DNA from 2 places in the Rhizobium sp. Root149 genome. Region 2 is predicted to be linked to the other one. Evidence: riboswitches for the same ligand, from Rfam matches in the RefSeq annotation. Region 2 holds a riboswitch; the other holds the start of a gene.
What was found. Region 2 has a riboswitch for S-adenosylmethionine ahead of ASD54_RS14340 (O-succinylhomoserine sulfhydrylase). Riboswitches for the same ligand answer to the same signal wherever they lie in the genome.
Positions count from the first base shown of each region.

Region 1: it holds a riboswitch for S-adenosylmethionine, as region 2 does, so the genes downstream of both, metA (homoserine O-succinyltransferase) here and ASD54_RS14340 (O-succinylhomoserine sulfhydrylase) in region 2, are expected to answer to the same signal.

Region 1 covers NZ_LMGD01000022.1:245,739-253,552, reverse strand. The annotation lists gene ASD54_RS19470 (ABC-F family ATP-binding cassette domain-containing protein) at 1-1,817, opposite strand, end outside; gene ASD54_RS19465 (thiamine diphosphokinase) at 1,823-2,476, opposite strand; gene ASD54_RS19460 (MoxR family ATPase) at 2,595-3,434, shown strand; SAM riboswitch at 3,509-3,586, shown strand; gene metA (homoserine O-succinyltransferase) at 3,654-4,574, shown strand; gene ASD54_RS19450 (VWA domain-containing protein) at 4,581-5,762, shown strand; gene ASD54_RS19445 (aldose epimerase family protein) at 5,833-6,852, shown strand; gene speB (agmatinase) at 6,897-7,814, opposite strand, start outside.
Region 2 covers NZ_LMGD01000020.1:451,569-459,382, forward strand. The annotation lists gene ASD54_RS14320 (aspartate aminotransferase family protein) at 1-1,120, shown strand, start outside; gene argF (ornithine carbamoyltransferase) at 1,180-2,091, shown strand; gene ASD54_RS14330 (Hsp33 family molecular chaperone) at 2,311-3,303, shown strand; gene apaG (Co2+/Mg2+ efflux protein ApaG) at 3,352-3,744, opposite strand; gene ASD54_RS14340 (O-succinylhomoserine sulfhydrylase) at 3,959-5,143, opposite strand; SAM riboswitch at 5,186-5,263, opposite strand; gene ASD54_RS14345 (2'-deoxycytidine 5'-triphosphate deaminase) at 5,337-6,431, shown strand; tRNA gene ASD54_RS14350 (tRNA-Gly) at 6,519-6,592, shown strand; gene ASD54_RS14355 (glycosyltransferase family 2 protein) at 6,609-7,814, opposite strand, start outside.

The DNA of each region.
Region 1 (7,814 bases), on a different contig from region 2:
AGCTCTTCCCGCAGCATTTCGAGCTCCAGCCATTCTTCTTCCATGGCTGTCAGTTTGGTGCGCAAGGCTTCCATCTCTGAGGCGAGGCGGTTGAAGGCAGCCGGATCCTTCGTGAAGAGATTTGGATCGGCCATCTTGGCCTCGCGGGCCGCAATGTCCTTGCCGATCTTGTCCATCTCTTTCGGCAGCTTTTCGAGCGCAAACTTCTGCTTGTAGGAAAGCTTGCCCTGCGCTTTGGGTGCCGAGGCTTGAGCGGGTGCGGAAGCGGCTTCCGCCTTGACCTTCTCCTTCTCGGCCTTGCGCTTTTCCTCCAGCGCGCCTTTGCGCTGCGCCATCATGTCCGTATAGCCGCCGGCATATTCAATCCAGCGTCCGTCAGGCGCTTCCGGATTTGCCGGCGCGATGGTGGATGTCACGGTGCGATCGAGGAAGTCACGATCGTGGCTGACAAGGATGACGGTGCCGCTGAAGCCGGAGACGATTTCCTGCAACAGGTCCAGCGTCTCGATGTCGAGGTCGTTGGTCGGCTCATCGAGGATCAGCAGGTTCGAGGGCCGTGCCATGATGCGGGCCAGGATCAGGCGCGCGCGCTCGCCACCGGAGAGGTTGCGGATCGGCGTGCGCATCTGCTCCGGCTGGAACAGGAAGTCCTTCATGTATCCAGCGACATGGCGCTGCTCGCCATTCACCAGCAGGTTCTCGCCACGTCCATCTGTCAGGTAGTGACTCAGCGTATCTTCAAGGTTCAGGTCCTCGCGCTTCTGGTCGAGCGTCGCGATTTCCAGATTGGTGCCGAGCTTGATCGTGCCGGAATCAGGTTCCAGTTGTCCTGTCAGCATTTTCAGAAGCGTCGTCTTGCCTGCGCCATTGGGGCCTACAAGACCGATGCAGTCGCCACGATGAACGCGGATGGAGAAAGGTGCTACGATCTGGCGCTCTTCATACCGCTTGGTGATGGCTTCCGCCTCGATCACCAGCTTGCCGCTTTCCTTGCCTTCGGTGGCGCTCGCCTGAATGGTGCCTTGCGGACCGCGATGGCCGCGGTATTCCGCCCGCAGGCTCTGCAGTTCACCAAGACGGCGCATATTGCGCTTGCGGCGTGCCGTCACGCCGTAGCGAAGCCAGTGCTCCTCGCGCTCGATCTGCCGCCCCAGCTTGTGTTGTTCCAGCTCTTCGGCTTCCAGCACCTCATCGCGCCAGGCTTCGAAATGGACAAAACCGCGATCCATGCGGCGGGAGGTGCCGCGATCCAGCCAGACGACGGCGGTCGAAACCTTTTCCAGAAAGCGGCGGTCGTGCGAGATAAGAACCAGCGCACTGCGGCTCTTCAGCATTTCGCCTTCCAACCATTCGATGGTTGGCAGGTCCAGATGGTTGGTCGGCTCGTCCAGCATCAGGATGTCGGGTTCAGGCGCCATGACACGGGCAAGTGCCGCACGGCGAGCCTCGCCACCGGACAGACGGCGCGGATCTTCCTCACCCGTCAGGCCCAGATGGCTGAGCAGGTAGGTTACGCGGTACGGGTCGTCACCCGGTCCCAGTCCCGCCTCGCAATAGGCCTGCACCGTCGTGTAGCCGGCAAAATCCGGCGCCTGCTCCAGATAGCGGATCGTGGAGGAAGGGTGGCGGAAGACTTCGCCCGATTGCGCTTCCACGAGCCCTGCAGCGATTTTCATCAGGGTGGATTTGCCTGAACCGTTGCGGCCCACAAGACAGATACGGTCGCCTGGCTCGACCTGAAAGTTGGCGCCGTCGAGCAGCGGCGTGCCACCGAAGCTTAAACGAATGTCATCGAGCTTGAGAATGGGAGGTGCCATGTGCGTCAGGCTCCGGTCATGTCATAGGGGCGGGCCAGCAGCATGGCGCGACCCTTGGAGAGCGTGACCGAAATCATCCCTTCCGCAATATTCGAGATGGTGCGGGAGGAGCCGAAAGTCAGTTTGAAATTCTTCAGAGGATAGCGCGCGTTGCGGATGGTCAATCCTTCCAGCACCGTAAAGCCGAGCACCGAAAACAGCGAACCCTTGGGCAGGTCCAGCTCCATTCCCGCATCATTGCACAGCGGGAAGGCTTCTTCCTCGCCAGAGGTCAGCATGACCTCGAAATTGTCTTCAGCAAGGCTGAGGGCCGAGAGATAGTGTTGCAGCACATGGTCCGATCGCTCGCCGCCGAGCGCACCAACGAGAATCAACCGTTCCGCGCCACGTGAAATCGCTTCCGCAATGGCAATTTCGCCATCGGTCGCCGCCTTGGAGGCAGGGTAAGCGCGGCGCTCGATCTTCGGATAGGCGGCCTTCAGCGCATCGTCACTGGAGTCGAAATCGCCAACCCATATTTCCGGTGTGAGGCCCAGCGCGCTCGCATGGCGAATGCCGCTATCGGCGGCGATCACGCGGCTGCCTTTCGTCACGGCACGCAGCCGGTCCGTCACGGTAATGTTGCCGCCCAGAAGAATGGAAAATGTCGGTGTGCTCATGGGGTCTGCCCATAGCCTATTCGCGGGGTAGAAGGAAAGCGGGATTCGCCGGTTTTCCGGCACTCTTGCTTCACGTCATCTCACTTATTAGGTTCGCGGCCAGCAGGGAGAATGAGAGATGCAGTTTACCGGAACCGCCGACTACATAGCCGACAAGGATTTGATGGTGGCCGTCAATGCCGCGATCCGGCTGGAACGCCCGTTGTTGGTGAAAGGCGAACCCGGCACCGGCAAGACCGAACTGGCGCGGCAGGTGGCGGCGGCGCTCGGTCTGGACATGATCGAGTGGAATATCAAATCCACCACCAAGGCGCAGCAGGGGCTCTATGAATATGATGCCGTTTCGCGCCTGCGCGACAGCCAGTTGGGCGATCCGCGCGTCAACGAGGTTTCCAACTATATCAGGCGCGGCAAGCTGTGGCAGGCCTTCGCCGCAGAACAAAAGGTCGTGCTTCTGATCGACGAGATCGACAAGGCCGACATTGAGTTCCCAAACGACCTTCTTCAGGAACTCGACCGCATGGAATTTCACGTCTACGAGACAGGCGAGACCGTGAAAGCCAAGGTGCGGCCCATTGTCATCATCACCTCGAACAATGAGAAGGAGCTGCCGGATGCCTTCCTGCGGCGCTGCTTCTTCCATTATATCCGCTTTCCGGATGCCGAGACGCTGTCGCGCATCGTGGAAGTGCACTATCCCGGCATCAAGCAGAAACTGGTGAGCGCGGCCCTGACCCAGTTCTACGAAATCCGCGAGATGCCGGGGCTGAAGAAGAAGCCCTCAACATCCGAGGCGCTCGACTGGATCCGGCTTCTGGTGTCCGACGATGTCGATCCGGACGATCTGCGCGCCGACGTCAAGAACGCTCTGCCGAAGCTGCACGGTGCCCTGCTCAAGAACGAGCAGGATGTGCATCTCTTCGAGCGGTTGGCGTTCATGGCGAGGCGCGAGCGGTAGGCGGGGAAGTGCGGTAGGCGGGGAAGTGCGGTCTCCAACCCTCATTGACCTTGGCGGAATAAGGGCCTATTTAGAAGGCTCATCGTGGTGATTTGGCCGGTCGGCTTGCAGCCACGTTAAATAAGTCGCTAAAGGGCCGCGAGAAGAGAGACAAATCCTTTTCCCCGGACCGGTCGCGACTATCGCCACCGGTTTTTTTGTTTTTGTCGAGTTGAAACCATGCCGATCAAGATTCCAGATACGCTTCCCGCTTTCGAGACGTTGGTCAATGAAGGCGTTCGGGTCATGACCGAGACGGTGGCCGTGCGGCAGGATATCCGTCCGCTGCAGATCGGCCTGCTCAACCTCATGCCGAACAAGATCAAGACCGAAGTGCAGATGGCACGTCTGGTCGGTGCTTCTCCCCTGCAGGTAGAGCTTTCTCTTGTACGGATCGGTGGCCACAAGGCGAAGAACACCTCTGAAGAGCACCTTCTGTCCTTCTACGAGACCTGGGAAGAGGTGAGGCACCGCAAGTTCGATGGCTTCATCATCACCGGCGCGCCGGTCGAAACGCTGCAGTATGAAGATGTTACCTATTGGGACGAGATGCAGCAGATCTTCGATTGGACGGAAACCAATGTCCATTCAACGCTGAATGTCTGCTGGGGCGCAATGGCGGCCATCTATCACTTCCACAAGGTGCCGAAGCACGAGTTGAAGGCGAAGGCGTTCGGCGTCTATCGTCACCGCAATCTCTGCCCGTCCTCCATCTATCTCAACGGCTTCTCGGATGATTTCCAGGTGCCGGTCTCACGCTGGACGGAGGTGCGCCGAGCCGATATCGAAAAGGTGCCGGGTCTGGAAATCCTGATGGAATCCGATGAGATGGGCGTTTGCCTCGTGCATGAGAAGCGCGGCAACCGGCTCTACATGTTCAACCATGTGGAATATGACTCCACCTCGCTGGCGGACGAATATTTCCGGGATGTGAACGCAGGCGTGCCGATCAAGATGCCGCATAACTATTTCCCGCACAACGATGTTACACTGACGCCGCAGAACCGCTGGCGCAGCCATGCGCATCTGTTTTTCGGCAACTGGATCAACGAGATCTACCAGACCACGCATTATGATCTGGAGCAGATTGGAATTCGGTAAGGCATCATGCTCATTCCCTTCTTCCTGAAGCTTAGACAAGCGAAAGTCCCGGTTACACTCCGGGAATTCCTGGATCTGCTGGGAGGAATGGAAGCAGGGCTTGCGGATTTTGATGTCGAAGCCTTCTATTTCCTTGCGCGTGCGGCGCTGGTGAAGGATGAGCGGTTCATCGACCGTTTCGATCAGGTGTTCTCTCAGCATTTTCGGGGTCTGACGGCTATCGCAGGTGCAGATGGCGTCGATGTCGAAACCCTGCCGGAAGACTGGCTTCGCAAGCTGGCCGAGAAGCATCTGACGCCGGAAGAGAAGGCGCTTGTCGAATCCCTCGGTGGCTTCGACAAGCTAATGGAAACGCTTAAGAAACGGCTGGAAGAGCAGAAGGGCCGCCATCAGGGCGGCTCGAAATGGATCGGCACCGCCGGAACCTCACCCTTCGGCGCTTATGGCTATAATCCGGAAGGCGTTCGGATCGGCCAGGAAGGCTCCCGTCATCGCAAGGCGGTGAAGATGTGGGACAAACGCGAGTTCCGCGACTTCGACGATAGCCGCGAAATCGGCACCCGCAACATCAAGATCGCTTTGAAGCGCCTGCGCCGCTGGGTGCGGGAAGGGGCTGCGGACGAGCTGGATCTTGCCGGCACCATTCGCTCTACCGCTGAACACGGCTATCTGGATGTGCAGACGCGGCCGGAGCGGCGCAACGCTGTGAAGCTGCTGATGTTCTTCGATGTCGGCGGCTCGATGGACGATCATGTCATGGTGGTCGAGGAACTGTTTTCTGCGGCCCGCGCCGAGTTTCGGCATCTGGAGCATTTCTACTTTCACAACTGCCTTTACGAGAGCGTGTGGCGCGATAATCGCCGCCGGTCCGAGCGTCTGCCGGTCACCGATATCCTGCGCAGCTATGGCCCGGACTATAAGGTCATCTTCGTTGGTGATGCCACCATGAGCCCCTATGAGATTACCCATGCAGGGGGTTCCGTCGAGCACTGGAACAAGGAGCCGGGGGCGGCGTGGATCGCCCGAATGACCGGGCATTTTCATCGTGTCGCCTGGATCAATCCGGTGCCGCAGGGGCATTGGGACTACACGCAATCGCTTGTCATCATGCGTCAGCTGCTGAATGACTGCATGTTTCCGCTGACCTTGCAGGGGCTGGAGCAGGCCACGCGGCAACTCGCCCGCTGATATATTTCAAGGATTGCGAAGCGCAGGATTTTGGCGCAGTTTGCCGCGCAAATTCGAAAGGACGATAATGATGACGACGCAGGGCGAAATCTTCGGCACCACTCCCAAGGGCGAAACGGTTTACCGGGTGAAGATTTCCGGCGGCGGGCTGACCGCCCATGTCATCACCTGGGGTGCTGTCATTCAGGATCTGCGCCTTGAAGGACACGATGCACCTCTGGTGCTGGGCTTCGACAATTTCGATGATTATCCGAACTATTCCTCCTATTTTGGTGCGACACCGGGGCGCGTTGCCAATCGCATCGGCAAAGGCCAGTTCACGCTGGATGGCAGGCATTATCAGCTGGATCTGAACCAGAACGGCAATACGCACCTGCATGGCGGCAGCGATGGGCTGGGCAAGACCAACTGGACGATCATTGCGCATGCGGAAAACAAGGTCATCCTGCAGGTCACCGATCCCGATGGCCGCGGCGGTTATCCGGGCAATTGCACGGTGACGGCAACCTATGAGCTCAAAGATGAGGGCGTTCTGAACGTCGTCTATGAGAGCGTGACGGATGCGCCGACGCTCGCCAATATCTGCCAGCACACCTATTTCAACCTCGATGGCCGGGACGATACGCTGGGCCACGACATCATGATTGCCGCCGATCATTATCTGGAGCTCGACGAACATCAGGTGCCGACAGGCAAGCAGGTGCCGGTGGCAGGAACCCCTATGGATCTGCGACAGCTTGGTTCATTGCGCCGCACGGATGAAAACGGCGCGCAGGTGGATTTCGACCACAATTACTGCCTCTCCAACGAACGTGTGGAGAAGCGGTCTATTGCGCTGGTGCGCAGCGTCAATTCCGGCGTTTCTCTGGAAGTCCGCACCACGGAGCCGGGGGTTCAGCTCTATGGCGGCTTCAAGCTGAAGCCGACCGTTCCCGGTCTCTCCGGCAAGCTCTACGGTCCTTATGCGGGGCTCTGCCTGGAAACGCAGATCTGGCCGGATGCCATCAATCACCCGGGCTTCCCGAACGCGGTGCTGCGCCCTGGCGAAGTGCTTCGCCAGGAAACCGATTACGTCTTCTCCAAGAGCTGATTGAGGATCAAGCTGGCCGTTTCGGTCAACGGCCAGCTTCCCTTTCAGGTTTTCAATGCCGGGCTGAAGGCCATCAGGCTCAGCAGTTCGAACAGAACCTGTGCTCCCGCATGGGCGGTGTTATGGGTGGCGTCATATTCGGGCGCCACTTCCACCACGTCGCCGCCGACAAGGTTGATGCCCTTCAGGCCGCGCAGCAGTTCCAGAACTTCGCGCGTCGTCAGGCCTCCCACTTCCGGCGTCCCTGTACCAGGTGCGAAAGCCGGATCAAGGCTATCGATATCGAAGGAGATGTAGGTCGGGCCGTCGCCGACGATGGCGCGCGCCTTTTCGATGATGGCGGGAAGCCCGAGCCCGGTCACCTCTTCGGCATGAATGACCGTCATCCCGCTCTCGTAGGAAAACTCCCAGAGATATTCCGATGAACCGCGAATGCCGATCTGTATCGTTCGGGTTGGATCCAGCACGCCATCCAGAACGGCATTGCGGAACGGCCCGCCATGATGGAATTTCGTCTGGTCGAAAGAGCCGCCAGTATCGCAGTGCGCATCGATATGGATCAAGCCTACTGGCCTGTTCTTGCCGACTGCCTTGAGAATGGAATGGGTAATAGAGTGATCGCCTCCAACCGCGAGCGGCACCACACCCGCATCGACGATCTGGTTGAAGCGTTTTTCGATGTCCTCGTGGCTCATCTCGAGCCGGTATCGGCTGCGGAAGGGAACGTCTCCGATATCAGCAACTCGTAACTCGTGCACCGGTGTACAGCCAAGCACGTGGTTATAGGGGCCGATGCGGTCGATTGAGCGGAGCGCGCGTGGCCCAAAGCGTGAGCCGGGACGATTGGTGACGCCAAGATCCATCGGGACGCCGATCAGGGCGACCTGAAGATCCTGAAAATCCGGGTTGTCGGCTGCGACGGCAAGGTGTGGCGCATAGAGGAGAGTGGGGATGCCGGCATA
Region 2 (7,814 bases):
GACGGAAACGGGAGAGCGATATCTCGATTTTGGTGCGGGCGTTGCCGTCACCTCGTGCGGTCATTCCAACCCGCATCTGGTTGAGACGCTGAAATCGCAGGCTGAGAAGGTCTGGCATCTGTCGAACCTGTATGAGATTCCGGATCAGGAGCGTCTCGCGCGCCGTCTGGTCGATGCGACCTTTGCCGACAAGGTGTTCTTCACCAACTCGGGTGCTGAAGCGCTCGAATGCGCCATCAAGACCGCGCGTCGCTATCACTATTCAAAGGGCCATGCGGAGAAATTCCACATCATCACCTTCGAGGGCGCGTTCCACGGTCGTACGATTGCGACCATCGCCGCAGGTGGCCAGGAAAAATATCTGGAAGGCTTCGGACCAAAGGCGCCGGGCTTCGACCAGGTTCCCTTCGGCAATCTGGACGCACTGAAGGCTGCGATTACCGAGAACACTGCCGCTATCCTGATCGAGCCGATCCAGGGTGAGGGCGGTATTCGTGTGGTCGAAAAGGAGTTTCTGAAGACTCTGCGCGATCTGTGTGACGAGCATGGCCTCTTGCTCATGTTCGATGAGGTCCAGACCGGCGTTGGACGTACCGGCAAGTTCTTCGCCTATGAGTGGTCTGGTGTGACGCCAGACATCATGGCAGTCGCCAAGGGCATTGGCGGCGGTTTTCCTTTCGGCGCCTGCCTTTCAACGGCTGAAGCGGCGTCCGGCATGAAGCCTGGCGTGCATGGAACGACCTATGGCGGCAATCCGCTCGCCATGGCCGTGGGGAATGCCGTGCTTGATGTCGTCCTGGAGGAAGGCTTCCTGCAGAATGTTCGCGATGTCGCCCTCGTTTTCCGGCAAGGTCTGGCTGCGCTGAAAGATCGCTTTCCGGGTGTGATCGAAGAGATCCGCGGCGAAGGCCTGATGCTGGGCATCAAGGCCGTCGTTCCAGCTGGGGAACTTGCGACTGCCATGCGTGACGAGCACCTGCTGGGAGTACCGGCAGGCGACAACGTCATTCGCCTTCTGCCGCCGCTCGTTGTAACAGCCGAAGAGGCGCGGGAGGGTATTGCCCGTATCGAGCGCGCCGCTGAGAAGTTGCAACGGGACCAGTTGAAGAAGTCAGCTTGAACCTGGGTTTTTGAAACGAAAAGGGCCGCCGGATGGCGCCCCGATGGATTGATCGCATCATGGCAAAGCATTTTCTCGATTTCTCGGCCGTTTCCTCCAACGAACTGCGTTCTATCCTGGATGATGCACGCACGCGCAAACAGGCAACGAAGGCAGGAACTGCGGACAAGCCGCTTGCGGGCAAGATGCTCGCCATGATCTTTGAAAAGCCGTCCACGCGCACACGCGTCTCCTTTGATGTCGGAATGCGCCAGCTTGGCGGCGAAACGCTTTTCCTGTCCGGTACCGAAATGCAGCTGGGGCGCGCGGAAACCATCGGCGACACCGCAAAGGTTCTTTCGCGCTACGTCGATGCGATCATGATCCGCACGACAGATCACAAGCGGTTGCTGGAATTGGCAGAGCATGCCACTGTTCCGGTCATCAACGGCCTGACGGATGAAACGCATCCCTGCCAGATCATGGCCGATCTCCTGACCTTTGAAGAGCATCGTGGGCCTGTCACCGGCAAGACATTTGCCTGGACTGGCGATGGTAACAACGTGCTGCATTCCTTCGTCGAGGGAGCTGCCCGCTTTGGATATCGCATGAATATGGCGGTTCCATTGGGCTCTGAGCCGCTGGACAAATACTTGAACTGGTCGCGCAATAATGGCGGCGAGATCATGCTCTGCCATGAGGCAGAGCGAGCGGTAAGCGGCGCAGACATGGTCGTGACCGACACCTGGGTGTCCATGAACCAGGAACACAAGGCCCGTGGTCACAACATTTTCCAGCCTTTCCAGGTCAACGAACAGTTGATGTCGAAGGCGAAAAGCGACGCCCTCTTCATGCATTGCCTTCCGGCCCACCGCGGCGAGGAGGTGACGGACGAGGTTATCGACGGTCCGCAGTCCGTTGTTTTCGACGAAGCGGAAAACCGCCTCCATGCGCAGAAGTCCATTCTAGCCTGGTGCCTGGGTGCTCTCTGAGCGACCTTCGGTCTGGACGGGATTACGACGGTTCAACCCGGCTCTCCTGGTCGGCTTGACTTGAAGGGACGTCATCCCCATCTCTCGGCTTTCCAATGGGCATCTGCCGCATGAGCAGGTGTATCAACACAACATCGTCGGCCTGTTTCCCCCGGTTCAGCGGTTCCGCTTGACCGGGTTATGTGCGAAATGGATGGCTCCGGCGTGAAGGAGTGACTTATGGCTGAAGCCACCGTCGATTTGAATGAACTGCATTTCGCAGGAGACGACAAGGTCGTGCCCTTTCAGGTTGAAGGGCTGGATGTGCGCGGACGCGCTGTCCAGTTGGGCCCGATCCTCAACCAGATTCTTGGGCGCCATGACTATCCGGCTCCCGTTGCAAGATTGCTGGCGGAAGCCATCGTCCTGACGGCACTGATCGGCACCTCGCTGAAGTTCGAAGGCCGCTTCACGGTCCAGACAAAGGGCAATGGTCCGGTCGATCTGCTGGTCGCGGATTTCACGAGCCCCCAGAATATGCGCGCCTATGCACGTTTCGATGAGGATGCGCTGGCGGTGTCGGTCAAGGCAGGGCGGATATCTCCGCCTGAGTTGTTGGGTGCGGGCGTGCTGGCTTTCACGATCGACCAGGGCCGCGGAATGCAGCCTTACCAGGGCATCGTGCCGCTCGATGGTTCTTCGCTCGAAGAGATTGCGGGCGTCTATTTCCGTCAGTCCGAGCAGATACCGACAAAAGTGCGGCTGGGCGTAGCTGAGCTCTTTGATCGGGACGAAAGCGGTAAACCCCGCCATAACTGGCGTGCTGGCGGCGTGCTGGCGCAGTTTCTGCCAGATGCTCCAGAGCGGATGCGTCAGCCGGATCTGCATGGCGGTGATGGGGATGAGCGTGAGTACGACCTGGCAGAGGATGATGCCTGGTCTGAAGCCAGCATGCTGGTTTCGACCGTTGATACCGATGAACTGACGGATCCACAGGTCGGGATAGAGCGCCTGTTGTACCGGTTGTTTCACGAACGGGGCGTGAGGATCTATGAGCCGCAGTCGGTTCTGGATCGTTGCAGCTGTTCGCGTGACAAGATCAAGGATGTCTTGGCGGGATTTTCTGCAGAGGAAGTCGAGGCAAGTCAGGATAATGGCGAGATCGCCGTTACCTGCGAGTTCTGCTCTACAACGTATCGCTATCCGATAACAGAGATCCAGCCCGCCGAGTGATGCGCGTGAGGAAGACGGTGTCCATGCCGTCTTCCAGTCCACTGGCAGTCAGTTCAGTATGCGCAGCAGGCCCGGCGAATCCAGCGAGAAGGCTGGAATGTCCACGATGAAGGTGCGGCCGTCATCCGTCTGCATCTGATAATGGCCGAACATGATGCCGGATGGCGTATCGAGTGGGCAGCCGGAAGAATATTCGTAGGTATCCCCTGGTTCCAGGCGCGGCTGTTCGCCGACCACCCCCGGTCCCTCGACCTCATCCACCAGCCCGTTTTCATCCGTGATGTGCCAGTAGCGATGGATCAACTGGACTGTCGTATCCGAATGATTGGCAATAACGATACGGTATCCCCAGACGTAGCGGCCATCTTCCGGATCGGATTGCTCCTCCAGATAATAGGGCTCCACTTCGACTTCGATATCCTTCGTCCGTGCGCGATACATAGGCGACACCTCACTGCCTTGATGTACGGATATCGTACAGCTTGCGGGCAGGGTCAAGAAAGACGCGGAAATCCTCCAGCAAAAACATGGAGTTTCAGCGGTTAATGCTAACCGTCAAGGTAAACATCGATTTAAGGCCCTTTGATGGACCGGCCAAACACCGCGGATCTGCATGAAACAGCATTGCAGTCCGCTGTGTCTGTCGAGTAGTTGGTCAGCCGCCGATCTTGGCAATCGCCTGAGACAGATCGTCGATCAGATCCTCGGCATCCTCGATACCGCAGGAAAGCCGCAAGGTGCCGCCGGTGATACCCGCCTCCGCACGGCCTTCTTCAGAAAGGTTTTTGTGCGTCGTTGTTGCGGGATGGGTGATCAGACTTTTCGCGTCGCCGAGATTGTTGGAGATGCGCACGACCTTCAAGGCGTCCTGAAGTGCGAATGCCGCCTCCTTGCCGCCCTTCAGTTCGAAGCAGACCAGCGTTGAGCCACCCGTCATCTGCTTGGCGATGATATCCGCCTGCGGATGGTCCTTGCGTCCTGGATAGATGACCTTGGCAACCTTGGTCTGGTCCGCCAGGAAGTCGGCAATCTTGGCGGCATTTTCCGTCTGTTGCTTCACGCGCAGCGGCAGGGTTTCGAGGCCCTTCAACAATGTCCACGCGTTGAAGGGTGACATGGCCGGACCGGTATGGCGGAAATAGTCGTGCAGGTTTTCGTCGATCCACTGCTTGTCGGACAGCACGATACCGCCGAGGCATCGGCCCTGACCATCAATGTGTTTGGTTGCCGAATAGACGACGATATGAGCGCCAAGTTCCAGCGGCTTCTGAAAGAGGGGAGTCGCGAATACGTTGTCGACGACAACCTTGACGCCGATCTGGTTGGCGAGTGCGGCAACCGCGGCAATGTCTACCACTTCAAGCGTCGGGTTCGTCGGGCTCTCGAGGAAGAACACCTTGGTGTTCGGGCGGACTGCCGCCTCCCAGTTCGTGATGTCACGGCCATCGACCAGCGTGCACTCCACACCGTATTTTGGTGCCAGTGTTTCGACGATGTAGCGGCAGGATCCGAAAAGTGCGCGTGCCGCGACGATATGATCGCCAGCCTTCACCTGACAAAGAATGGCGGCGGCCACGGCAGCCATGCCGGATGCGGTGGCGCGAGCATCTTCAGCGCCTTCCAACGCAATCATGCGCTTTTCGAACATATCGTTTGTCGGGCTGCCGTAGCGCGCGTAGATGAAGCCGTCGGTCTCGCCTTTGAACCGGGCTTCGGCGGAGGCGGAGCTCTCGTATACAAAGCCTTGAGTCAGGAAAATCGCTTCGGAAGTTTCGCCGTAAGGGGAGCGCAACGTGCCTTCATGGACGAGCTTCGTTGCGGGGCGCCAGGTCTTGCTCATGTCGTGTTACCACTTCAAAACAAAAAAACCGGTCGCAATGGGACCGGTTCGCACCCGGTCCTTTAGCCACTTGTTTAACGTGGCTGCAAGCCGACCGGCCAAATCACCACGGGATAAGCATGCCTTACGCCCAAGCAGAGCTTGCGTCAATTCCCTGCTTTTGCTTTTGTCGCGCGATTGAAGGATAGGGTTTATGGAACGTACAGCGGGTATTCTGGCAGATCGTGCGATCAAGGCACTCTTCGCCGAGGGTCAATTGAAATCCGAGGCGCCACTGGATGGTGACCAGATCCAGCCGGCAAGCCTCGATCTTCGACTGGGCTCCAAGGCCCTGCGGGTGCGCGCCAGCTTCATGCCGGGCCGCAGCAGCACGGTTGCAAGCAAGCTCGACCGGCTGACGCTGCATGAGATCGATCTGGAACATGGCGCTGTGCTTGAGACAGGCTGCGTCTACATCGTGCCGCTGATGGAAAGCCTTGATCTGCCTGCGGAACTCTCTGCGTCCACCAATCCGAAAAGCTCGACGGGAAGGCTCGATATCTTCACGCGCGTGATGGTTGACCACGCCCAGGAATTCGACAAGATTCCCGCCGGTTACAGTGGCCCTCTCTATCTGGAGATCTCGCCGCGCACTTTCCCTGTCATCGTTCGCCGCGGCTCCCGGCTTTCGCAGATCCGCTTCAGAGTGGGCAATGCGCTGTTGAGCGAGGCGGATCTTGTGGAACTGCACGCGGCTGAAACGCTGGTCGCAAGCGAAACGCCCAATGTTTCAGGCGGTGGCATTGCGCTCTCCATCGATTTGAAGGGAACCGGTCCCGAAGGCTTGATTGGCTACAGAGGCAAACATCATACCTCGGTCATCGATGTCGACAGGAAAGCTCAGCACGAGGTTCTGGATTTCTGGGAGCCGATCTACAGCCGTGGACGCAATGAACTGATCCTCGATCCGGATGAGTTCTACATTCTGGTCTCGCGCGAAGCAGTCCATGTGCCGCCCTCCTATGCCGCCGAGATGACCCCTTACGATCCACTCGTCGGAGAGTTTCGCGTGCACTATGCCGGTTTCTTCGATCCGGGGTTTGGCCATGCTGCTGCAGGTGGCTCAGGCAGTCGTGCAGTCCTGGAAGTTCGCAGTCACGAGGTTCCGTTCATTCTGGAGCATGGGCAGATTGTCGGACGGCTGGTTTACGAGCACATGCTCGAACGGCCGCAAGGCCTTTATGGCACCGGTCTCGGTTCCAACTATCAGGCGCAGGGTCTCAAGCTCTCCAAGCATTTCAAGCTATAGGCTTCACGGCCCGCGATGCGGACACGCGGAAAGACGCATTTTTGCTTGATGGTGCATGACGCCGATGCTAGTTCTCGAATGTCGAGCGCGGGTGTAGCTCAATGGTAGAGCAGCAGCTTCCCAAGCTGAATACGAGGGTTCGATTCCCTTCACCCGCTCCAAATCCAGCCGACGCAATCATCCATCCGGCATTGCGGCCTCATCACGTGGCCTGTGAGGCGTCTTGTGCCAGAAGAATGGGCGTGTCCGCAGTTCATTCGCAGCGCGCCAGGCGGCCCTCGACACCATCATCCAATAATAGGGAAGAGCCATCCACCGCCATCCCACCCTCCGCTTTTCTTCTGCAACCATGCACTTCAGGCCGAGCAGGAGAAACACGGCGTAGCTGCCAAACACATTGAAGAGATCCAGCACGACCAGAGCGCGAGTCGTGAGGCTCGAACTGCCGTCAATGTCGATAAAGACCCGGTAGAGAATCGATATGAGAAGAACGGGCGTGAGCGGGTGCATCAGGGCTGAGAGCAGCATGCCGCCAATCATGAGCTGGAATGTCAGCATGGCTGGAAAACCCAACTCGTGTGTCGCCTTGCCCGGGTTGCGCATGATCACGAGCCAGGTTTGGAACCATCCCTTGAACCAGCGAACACGTTGGCCGAGCCAGATATTGTAATTCACGGGCGCATCCTCGACAGTCTGATAACGCAGGGTCTCAGCCCGGTATCCGTGGCGAAACAGCCGCATTCCGAGATCCGCATCTTCTGTCACGTTGAATGGGTCCCAGGCTCCAACCTCGCGTAGGACATCGGTTTTGAAATGATTGGATGTCCCGCCAAGTGGTAGCGGCAATCTGAACCGGGCCAGCATGGGCAGGAGACCGCGGAAGAGGGCGGCATATTCGAGTGCAAACAAGGCACTGACCGAGCTCTTCTCTGGATTGCCGATAACGAGAGGCGATTGGAGGCAGGCGACGTCGGGAGGTGCCGCAACAAACCGGGTATATGCCTCAAGCAATTGCTTGGGGTGCGGTCTGTCTTCCGCATCGTAGATGGTCAGGTATTCACCGCGAACTCCAGCCAAGGCATAACTCAGCGCTTTCGGCTTTGTTCGGGGAGCACAGGGTGGCACTTCAACGACCTCGAAATTCGGCGGCAGCCGGACCTGCTTGAGGGCGGTCAGTGTGTCGAGGTCGTCGGCCTCACAAACGAGCTTGATATCCAGCCGGGCGCTTGGCCATTCGAGACGCTCCAAACTACGAATAAGTTGTGCTGCGACTTCCGCCTCTTTGTAAAGGGCGACCATGACGCAATAGCGCGGAAGGGCAGGGGGAAGGTCGATAAGGCGTGGTGGCGGCGACTGTTTCCTTAAAAGGACCAAGGCAACAAT